One region of the Mesorhizobium sp. P2_F5 genome, then DNA from elsewhere that is predicted to be linked to it. Evidence: predicted binding sites of a transcription regulator. Region 1 holds the regulator's gene; the other holds the start of a gene.
What was found. Region 1 encodes PhoB, which activates phosphate uptake and scavenging genes when phosphate is short. Its sites were predicted from a motif close to TGTCATNNANCTGTCAT; they were not measured.
Positions count from the first base shown of each region.

Region 2: a site for PhoB is predicted at 2,352-2,368, ahead of AC1DYO_RS16740 (YdcH family protein). Genes of this name have one in related genera too.

Region 1 covers NZ_JBFUEY010000006.1:17,530-22,056, forward strand. The annotation lists gene pstB (phosphate ABC transporter ATP-binding protein PstB) at 1-619, shown strand, start outside; gene phoU (phosphate signaling complex protein PhoU) at 661-1,365, shown strand; gene phoB (phosphate regulon transcriptional regulator PhoB) at 1,382-2,071, shown strand; gene AC1DYO_RS10720 (ROK family protein) at 2,102-3,337, opposite strand; gene xylF (D-xylose ABC transporter substrate-binding protein) at 3,607-4,527, shown strand, end outside.
Region 2 covers NZ_JBFUEY010000010.1:121,813-126,339, forward strand. The annotation lists gene AC1DYO_RS16720 (amino acid ABC transporter permease) at 1-80, opposite strand, end outside; gene AC1DYO_RS16725 (transporter substrate-binding domain-containing protein) at 170-1,039, opposite strand; gene AC1DYO_RS16730 (IclR family transcriptional regulator) at 1,158-1,961, shown strand; gene AC1DYO_RS16735 (YdcH family protein) at 1,994-2,197, opposite strand; gene AC1DYO_RS16740 (YdcH family protein) at 2,438-2,617, shown strand; gene ispG (flavodoxin-dependent (E)-4-hydroxy-3-methylbut-2-enyl-diphosphate synthase) at 2,916-4,169, shown strand; gene AC1DYO_RS16750 (transglycosylase SLT domain-containing protein) at 4,173-4,527, shown strand, end outside.

The sequences.
Region 1 (4,527 bases):
GCGCTGTCTCAACCGCATGAACGACACCATCGATTCGGCGCGGGTGACCGGCAAGATCACGCTGGACGAGGACGACATCTACGACAAGAACATCGACGTCGTCGAACTCCGCGCCCGCGTCGGCATGGTGTTCCAGAAGCCCAATCCGTTCCCGAAGTCGATCTACGAAAATGTCGCCTACGGCCCGCGCATCCACGGGCTGGCCAAGCGCAAGTCCGACATGGACCAGATCGTCGAATCCAGCCTGAAGAAGGCGGCGATCTGGAACGAGGTCAAGGACCGCCTGCAGGAGCCCGGCACCGGTCTGTCCGGCGGCCAGCAGCAGCGCCTGTGCATCGCGCGCGCCATCGCCGTGTCGCCGGAAGTGATCCTGATGGACGAGCCCTGCTCGGCGCTCGATCCGATCGCCACCGCCCGCGTCGAGGAGCTGATCGACGAGCTGCGCCAGAACTACACCATCGTCATCGTCACCCACTCGATGCAGCAGGCGGCGCGCGTGTCGCAGCGCACGGCGATGTTCCATCTCGGCTATCTGGTCGAGGAGGGCGCCACCGACAAGATGTTCACCAACCCCGACGACAAGCGCACCCAGGACTATATTACCGGCCGCTTCGGCTGAGCCGTCCGGCGGTTGAATTTTCAGGCACGAGGACCAAGATCATGGGTGAACATACCGTCGCCTCCTTCGATGAAGAGCTGGGGCAGATCAGCAAGCTGATCCGCGACATGGGCGATCTGGCCGGCTCGATGGTCAACGCCTCGACCAGGGCGTTGCTCAATTCCGACAATGCGCTGGCGCAGCGTGTCGTTTCCGACGACGCCATCATGGACGCGCGCCAGCGTGAGCTGGATGACCGCGCCATCACGCTGATCGCCAAGCGCCAGCCAATGGCCAACGACCTGCGCGCTGTGGTCGGCTCGATCCGCATGGCCGGCGACCTCGAACGCATCGGCGATCTCGCCAAGAACATCGCCAAGCGCGTCGGCACTGTCGGCCTCAGCGTTACGCCGCGCGACCTGTCGCATTCCATCGACGCCATGGCGCAGCTGGTGCTGATCCAGGTGCAAGGCGTTGTCGAGGAATATGCCGCCGCGGATGCCGCAGCCCTGGCGAAACTCAGGAATGAGGACGAGCGCATCGACGTCAAGTACACGTCGGTGTTTCGCGAACTCTTGACCTACATGATGGAGGACCCGCGCAACATCACCGCCTGCACGCATCTCCTGTTCTGCGCCAAGAATCTGGAGCGCATCGGCGATCATGTCACCAACATCGCTGAAAATGCGTACTATGTGCTGACCGGCCAGCAATTGCCCGCCAATCGTCCGAAGCAGGACGAGACGGCGATGGCCACTTCGGCCTGACAAGGGTGAACTGCTGATGATTGCGCCACGCATCATGGTCGTGGAGGATGAGGAGCCACTGGGCGTGCTGCTCCGCTACAACCTCGAATCCGAAGGCTACCAGGTCGAGGTGGTGACGCGCGGCGACGAGGCCGAAATCCGGCTGCAGGAAAACGTCCCCGATCTGCTGGTGCTCGACTGGATGGTGCCGGCGGTGTCCGGCATCGAGCTGTGCCGGCGGCTCAGAATGCGGCCCGAGACCGAACGGCTGCCGATCATCATGCTGACCGCGCGCGGCGAAGAAAGCGACCGCGTGCGTGGCTTGTCCACCGGTGCCGACGACTATCTGGTCAAGCCGTTCTCGACGCCGGAGTTCATGGCGCGCGTGAAAGCGCTGCTGCGCCGCGCCAAGCCGGAAGTGCTCTCCAGCGTGCTCAAGGTCGGCGACATCGTGCTCGACCGTGAATCGCACCGGGTCTACCGCAAGAAGAGCGAGATCCGGCTCGGGCCGACCGAGTTCCGCCTGCTCGAATTCATGATGCGCCATCCAGGTCGGGTCTTCTCGCGCAGCCAACTGCTCGACAATGTCTGGGGCGAGACGATCTATATCGACGAGCGCACGGTCGACGTGCATGTCGGGCGCTTGCGCAAGGCGGTCAACAATGGCCGCATGCCTGACGTGATCCGCACCATCCGCGGTGCAGGCTACGCCATCCGCGAAGATTGACGCGCGGCGCGCCGCGCCGTTGCCGGCCTCTCAGGCGACATGTTTGCTAGATTTCGCCTGAATCCCCGGCGCGAAAATCTCCTGGTCGACGAAGCCGAGCGCGCGCATGGCGCAGCCTTCGCGGATCAGCGGCAGTTCGTTGGGTTCGGTGTCGAAGGAAATCGACTTCGAGTGCTGGCCGCCGGCGGTCTGGGCAATCGCATTGCGCAATGCCGGTTCGATCAGATCGAAGGCGGCGGCGCTGACACCGACCATGGCGACGGGGGCGGGATCGATTAGGGCGAACAGGCTGCCAAGGCCGAAGCCGAGCGCTTCCCCGGCCTTGCGGTAGGCTTCCCGCTCGGGACCTTCGGTTTCGCGAGCGCGTGTGGCAAGCCCCCGCATGTCGGCGTCGCCGACATCGACCGGTTCGGCGTCCTCGCTCATCCCCATGGCATTGCGCCAGATGGCGTAGTTGCCGGCATAGGCCTCGACGCAGCCACGCCGCCCGCAGCGACAGAGCGCGCCGCCGGGACGGTGGATCATGTGGCCGAACTCGCCGCCTGAGGAATGGGTGCCGGTGAACAGTTCGCCTTTCAGCACCAACCCCATGCCGATGCCGTGCGAGAGCAGGATGGCAATGAAATCGTCGCGGTAGCGCTCAGGCTGGCGCCATTGCAGCGCCACCGCCATCATGTTGCAGTCGTTCTCCATGGTGGCCGGAATGCCGAACTCCGCTTCCAGTATGTCGGCGAACGCGATGTCGGTCAGCGGCGTGATCGGCGACCACAGCATGGCGCGCGCCTGCGAATCGGTGATGCCCTGGATGCCCATGGCAATGCGGGCGATGCTTTGGACATCGAGGTCGGGATCCTCGAGCCGCCGCCGCACGATTGCCGTGCATTCGCCGATCAGTTCGTCGCGCGGCATGGTCAGCGTGTCCAGCCGGCGCTGCTCCTCGGCGACCACATGGCCGGCATAGTCGATGACGGTGACGGAAAGGAAATTCAGCGACAGCACCACGGTCATCACCGCGGCTGCTTCCGGATTGAGGCCAAGGCCGACCTGTGGCCGTCCGCGTTTCAGCGCACCGGTCTCGCCGGGCTTGCTCTCGGCCAGGATGCCTTCTTGAATCAGGTCAGAAGAGATCGCCGATATGGTCGAATGGCTAAGGCCGGTGGTTGCCGCAATCTCGGTCCGCGACGGCTGGCCGGCCCGGCGCACGGCCGAAATCACCATCGCACGGTTGCGACGGCGCAGATCGTCGTGGCGGATACCAACCGACATCTTTTTTGTTTCCTCCCGGTCCCCCGCGCCTCATGATAGTGGAGGCGGTCAGGGACGCCACGCAAATATTGGCAGAAGCCGGTCACGCTGTCATTGTTTATTGCGGGTCTCGAAAAAAATCGACGACGCCATCAGAATCCATCAGAATCGATGTTGACAGCGTCTCGCCGTTGGACCAGTATTTTTTCGAGGCTCGAAAAAATAGAGCCTCTGTGTGCCGGCCCTCGGGCCAGTTTTGTCGCGCCGCGCGCGGCGCAGGGAGGATTATCATGAACAGATTTGCAGCCGCCATGCTGGCGGGTGTCGCCATGTCGCTGACGCTGGTGTCGGTCGCGCAGGCGAAGGACAAGGTCATCGGCGTGTCGTGGTCGAACTTCCAGGAAGAGCGCTGGAAGACCGACGAAGCGGCGATGAAGGCAGCGATCGAGGCGGCCGGCGACAAGTATATTTCCGCTGACGCGCAGTCCAATCCCGGCAAGCAGCTGACCGACGTCGAGAGCCTGATCTCGCAGGGCGCCAACTCGCTGATCATCCTCGCGCAGGACGCCTCGGCCATCGGCCCGGCGGTGCAGAAGGCGCTGGACGAAGGCATTCCGGTCGTCGGCTATGACCGCCTGATCGAGAACAAGGACGTCTTCTATCTGACCTTCGACAACAAGGAAGTCGGCCGTATGCAGGCCCGCGAAGTGTTCAAGGCCAAGCCGGAAGGCAACTATGTCTTCATCAAGGGCTCGGGCTCCGACCCGAATGCCGATTTCCTGTTCTCGGGCTCGATGGAGGTGCTCAAGGAAGCCATCGACTCGGGCAAGATCAAGAATGTCGGCGAGGCCTATACCGATGGCTGGCTGCCCGCCAATGCCCAGAAGAACATGGAACAGTTCCTGACCGCCAACGACAACAAGGTCGATGCGGTGGTCGCGGCCAATGACGGCACCGCCGGCGGCGTCGTCGCGGCGCTGACGGCGCAGGGCCTTGCCGGAACGGTTCCGGTCTCGGGCCAGGACGGCGACCATGCCGCTCTGAACCGCATCGCGCTCGGCACGCAGACCGTGTCGGTGTGGAAGGATGCACGCGAGCTAGGCAAGAATGCCGCCGAGATCGCCTCGCAACTCGCCGACGGCAAGAAGACGAGCGACATCGCTGGCGCCAAGGACTTCACCACGCCTGGCGGCAACACCGTCAAGTCGTTG
Region 2 (4,527 bases), on a different contig from region 1:
AGCTCGAGGCTGAGCAGCAGCCCACCCCACAGCTTGTCGAAATGCCGCCAGATCAGATTGAAATTGAGCGTATAGCCCATGCGTCTCCCGCAATGGCCAAGGGGCCGCAAACAAGAAGAGTGGAAGGGCGCCGGGCACCCTTCCACCGGATGAGGTCAGCCGGATGTTATCATATGACCGGGAAACCGGGGTGACGGGCCGGCGGCTCCTGGCCGAAATAGTCCTTGAAGGCGGCGTCGTAGAGCGCCGTTTCATGACCGAACATGGCGATGGAAAAAGTCTGGTTGACGAAGGTCAGCCAGTCGAGGTCGCCTTGCCTGACCGCCGCGCCGTAAAGCATCGAGTACCAGCTCTTGCCGGCATCGAAATATTTGTCGGGGTTGCGCGAGGCGAGCCAGCGCACAGTGGAAAGATCGACAGCGGCGGCATCGGCGCGCTTGGATTCCAGTGCCTGCAGCACGTTGGCCTGGGTGTCGATCTGCAACACCTGCGCCTCCGGCAGCGCGAAATGGACCGAGTTTTCGGCGTCGACGTTCTGCAGGATCGAGATGCGGGTCGCCGAACCGCCGGCGAGCAGCTTGTCGAAGGTCTTGTTTTCCGCTGTCGGCAGCGTCAGCAGGGCGACGCCTTCGACATAGTACGGCCGCGAGAAGTGGACCAGCTGCGAGCGCTGCGCGGTCATAGTCATGAACTGGATGGTGATGTCGACCTTGTTGGTGGTGACATTGGGAATGCGCTGCGCCGGGTCCTGCATGACGAACTCGACCTTGCTCGGATCGTCGAACAGGCCCTTGGCCAGGATGCGGCCCATGGTGATGTCCATGCCCACCAGTTCGCCGGCATCGTTCTCGAAATGCCAGGGCGCGTTTGTGCTGCCGGTGCCGACGATCAGCTTGCCGCGGTCGAGCGCGGTGCGCAGCACGCTGTCGGTTGCGGCCTGCGCGGCGGCCTTCTCTGCGCTGACAGCGGTCATCACACCGGCTGTTGCCAGTCCGGCCATGCCCAGTTTCAGAAAATCTCGCTTGGATGCGTCGTTCACTGCGACCTCCTGTTCGTTTTGAGTTCCCCTTACAGGCACATGTGTCGCATCCGTGATTGTCTCTTACAAAAGACACATGTATCCTATACAAGACAGATACTAACATCAGGAATCAGTTATGCAAGACAGCAATGGGATCACCGATCAGCCAGTTCTTGGCCCAGCCGCGGACAGGACATCGGGTTCGCGCGAGAAGGGTCTCAACCGGGTGCTGGAGATCCTGGAGTTCCTGCATGTCACGCAGCGCGCTATCGGCATTGGCGACCTCGCAAAGGGGGTGAATGCGCCGCGCTCCACCACCTACACGCTGGTGCGCTCGCTGGTCGACGCCGGGCTGCTGGAGATGGAAGGAGACGGCAACAGGGTCTATTTCGGCAAGAAGCTCTACCTCTACGGAATGGACTATGTCAGGGGCAACGACCTGCTCCGCAGAGGCCGGCAGGAGGTCGACAATCTGTCGCGCGAGACCGGCGAGACCTCCGAATTGTGCATGCTGCAAAGCGGCCGCTACACCATCGTCCATTCAAGTCCGGGAACGAGGCCGTTCCGCATCAGCTCGGCCACGGGTTTGCAGATCCCGCTGCCATGGACCGCTTCCGGGCGGCTGCTGCTGGCGGGTTTTGAGCGAGCCGTGATCGAAGGCATGGTGTCCGAGGACGACCTCGTGCTGCCGGATGGCCGCAAGCTGAAGCTGGACGACTTCATCGCTGACATCGCTGTTGCCGAGACGACGGGCTATTGTGTCACGTCAGGGCTTGTCGACGCCTACACCAAATGCCTTGCCGCGCCGGTGCCTTCGGCGTCCGGCAAGGTCGAGGCGACGATGTGCCTGGTGGTCCCAATCGACACCTCAAAGGAAAAGACCGGCGAGCTCATCACCCTGTTGCGTGAACGGGCAAGGAAGCTTTCGATCGCGGGATAGGGCCGCCTCGAGCGCAGCCCGGCAAATGCTGTTCAGGCGATGATGTCTGGAATGATCTTGTCTTCCAGCGCCATCAGCCGGTCCTTGAGGAAAAGCTTCTTCTTCTTCATGCGCTGGATCTGCAAGGGATCACAGCCCATGGCGATCATCGCATTGATGGCCGCGTCGAAATCGGCATGCTCTTGTTTCAGCCGAGAAAATTCGAGGCGGATATCAGCCTGTTCCTGTTCGGACATTATCTACCGTCTGCACGTCTGCGGCGCCCAATGATGGGCCTGATTGGGCGGGACCGGCGGGGTTTTGTAGCCGGCGCGCAGCCCATACCACATTTCACATTGTCGTGGAATGCTACCACGCAGCATTCGACATCGCCGCTGGATGGTGGCAGAGTGTCATGGTGCCGTCACAGATGCGACCTGCGGTGGACGTGCCTTTGACGGCTGCAATCGAGGAAACCATGAAAGGGAGAACCAATCATGTCTCTTGCATCCCATCTTGATGAGTTGCAGCGGAAACACGGTGATATCGAACGCGAAATCGACGATGCGATGAACCATCCATCGGTCGACGACCTCGAAATCGTGAATCTCAAGCGACGCAAGCTGGCACTCAAGGACGAGATTGAAAAACTGAAGGCGAAACCGACGACACACTGACGCCCTTCCTGGACTAGACGCGCCGCTCTTGGCGCGCGACCATCGTTCCGGTGGCAGCCATGCCGCCGGAGGTCGGTAGTTGTTACTGTTTCCGACACTGTTGGCCGGTCGACACCGTCTGTGACGGGTCGCCGCGCTGCCATGATTTGGCGGCTCTGCCCGCCTGTCGCCATTGACAAGCCATCTTTGCTCCTCCACCTCATGCCCGAACCTCAGCGCAATGCGCTGATAACTGTTTGAGCGTATTTGTGCGTCGACGTGGACGCATGTCGCTCGGGTGATCAAGAGGCGGCCGGCCATGACCGGATATTTTTCCTCCCCCTTTCAGCGCCGCACCTCGGTCGGCGTCGATGTCGGCGGCGTGATCGTCGGCGGCGGTGCGCCGGTCGTCGTGCAGTCGATGACCAACACCGACACGGCTGATATCGACCAGACCGTGGCGCAGGTCGCGGCGCTGCACCGCGCCGGCTCCGAGATCGTGCGCATCACCGTCGACCGCGACGAAAGCGCCGCAGCCGTGCCGCGCATTCGCGAGCGGCTGGAACGCCTCGGCATCAATGTGCCGCTGGTCGGCGATTTCCACTATATCGGCCATAAGCTGCTCGCCGATCATCCGGCCTGCGCCGAAGCGCTGGCCAAATACCGCATCAATCCCGGCAATGTCGGCTTCAAGGACAAGAAGGACCGCCAGTTCGCCGCGATCGTCGAAATGGCGATCAGATACGACAAGCCGGTGCGCATCGGCGTCAATTGGGGGTCGCTCGACCAGGAGCTTTTGACCCGGCTGATGGACGAAAACCAGGCGCAAGGCTTTCCGCTGACGGCGCAGGAGGTCACCCGCGAGGCGATCGTGCAGTCGGCCATCCTGTCGGCCGAGATGGCCGAGGAAATCGGCTTGGCCCGCGAAAAGATCATCCTGTCGGCCAAGGTCAGCGGCGTGCAGGATTTGATCGCCGTCTACACCGAGCTTGCGACGCGCTCCAACCATGCGCTGCATCTCGGCCTGACCGAAGCCGGCATGGGCTCCAAGGGCATTGTCGCCTCGTCGGCCGCCATGGGCATTCTGTTGCAGCAAGGCATCGGCGACACCATCCGCATCTCGCTGACGCCGGAGCCGAATGGCGACCGCACCCGCGAGGTGCAGGTGTCGCAGGAATTGCTCCAGACCATGGGCTTCCGGCAGTTCGTGCCGATCGTCGCCGCTTGCCCCGGCTGCGGCCGTACCACGTCCACCGTGTTCCAGGAGCTGGCGCAGAACATCCAGGCCGATTTGCGCAAGAACATGCCGGTGTGGCGCGAGAAATATCCCGGCGTCGAGAACCTCAAGGTCGCGGTGATGGGTTGCATCGTCAACGGCCCGGGCGAATCCAAGCATGCCGATATCGGCATTTCGCTGCCCGGCACCGGCGAGACGCCGACGGCGCCGGTCTTCGTGGACGGCAAGAAGGCGGCGACGCTGCGCGGTCCGTCGATCGCCGCCGATTTCGAGAAGATGGTCGCCGACTATATCGAGCAGCGGTTTGGGCAGCACGGCAAGGCCGCGGCCGAATAGGCCATGCGGGGGCTGCTCAAAGCCGGTGTGATCCTGCTCTGCGGGCTGGGTCTTACCGGACAGGCCCTCGCCGATCCGCCGCAATCGCGCTCGGCGGCAAAACGATTGATTGGCCGCGTCTGCGACCTGATCGAGGCGCATGCCGAACAAAACGGCCTGCCCAAGGACTACTTCGCCCGGCTGATCTGGAAGGAAAGCCGCTTCGATCCCAATGCGGTGAGCCCTGTGGGCGCCGAAGGCATCGCCCAGTTCATGCCGGGCACCGCCAAGATGCGCGGGCTGGCCGATCCCTTCGACATCGACCAGGCGATCCCGGCCTCGGCAAAGTATCTCGGCGAGATGAAGCTCGCCTACGGCA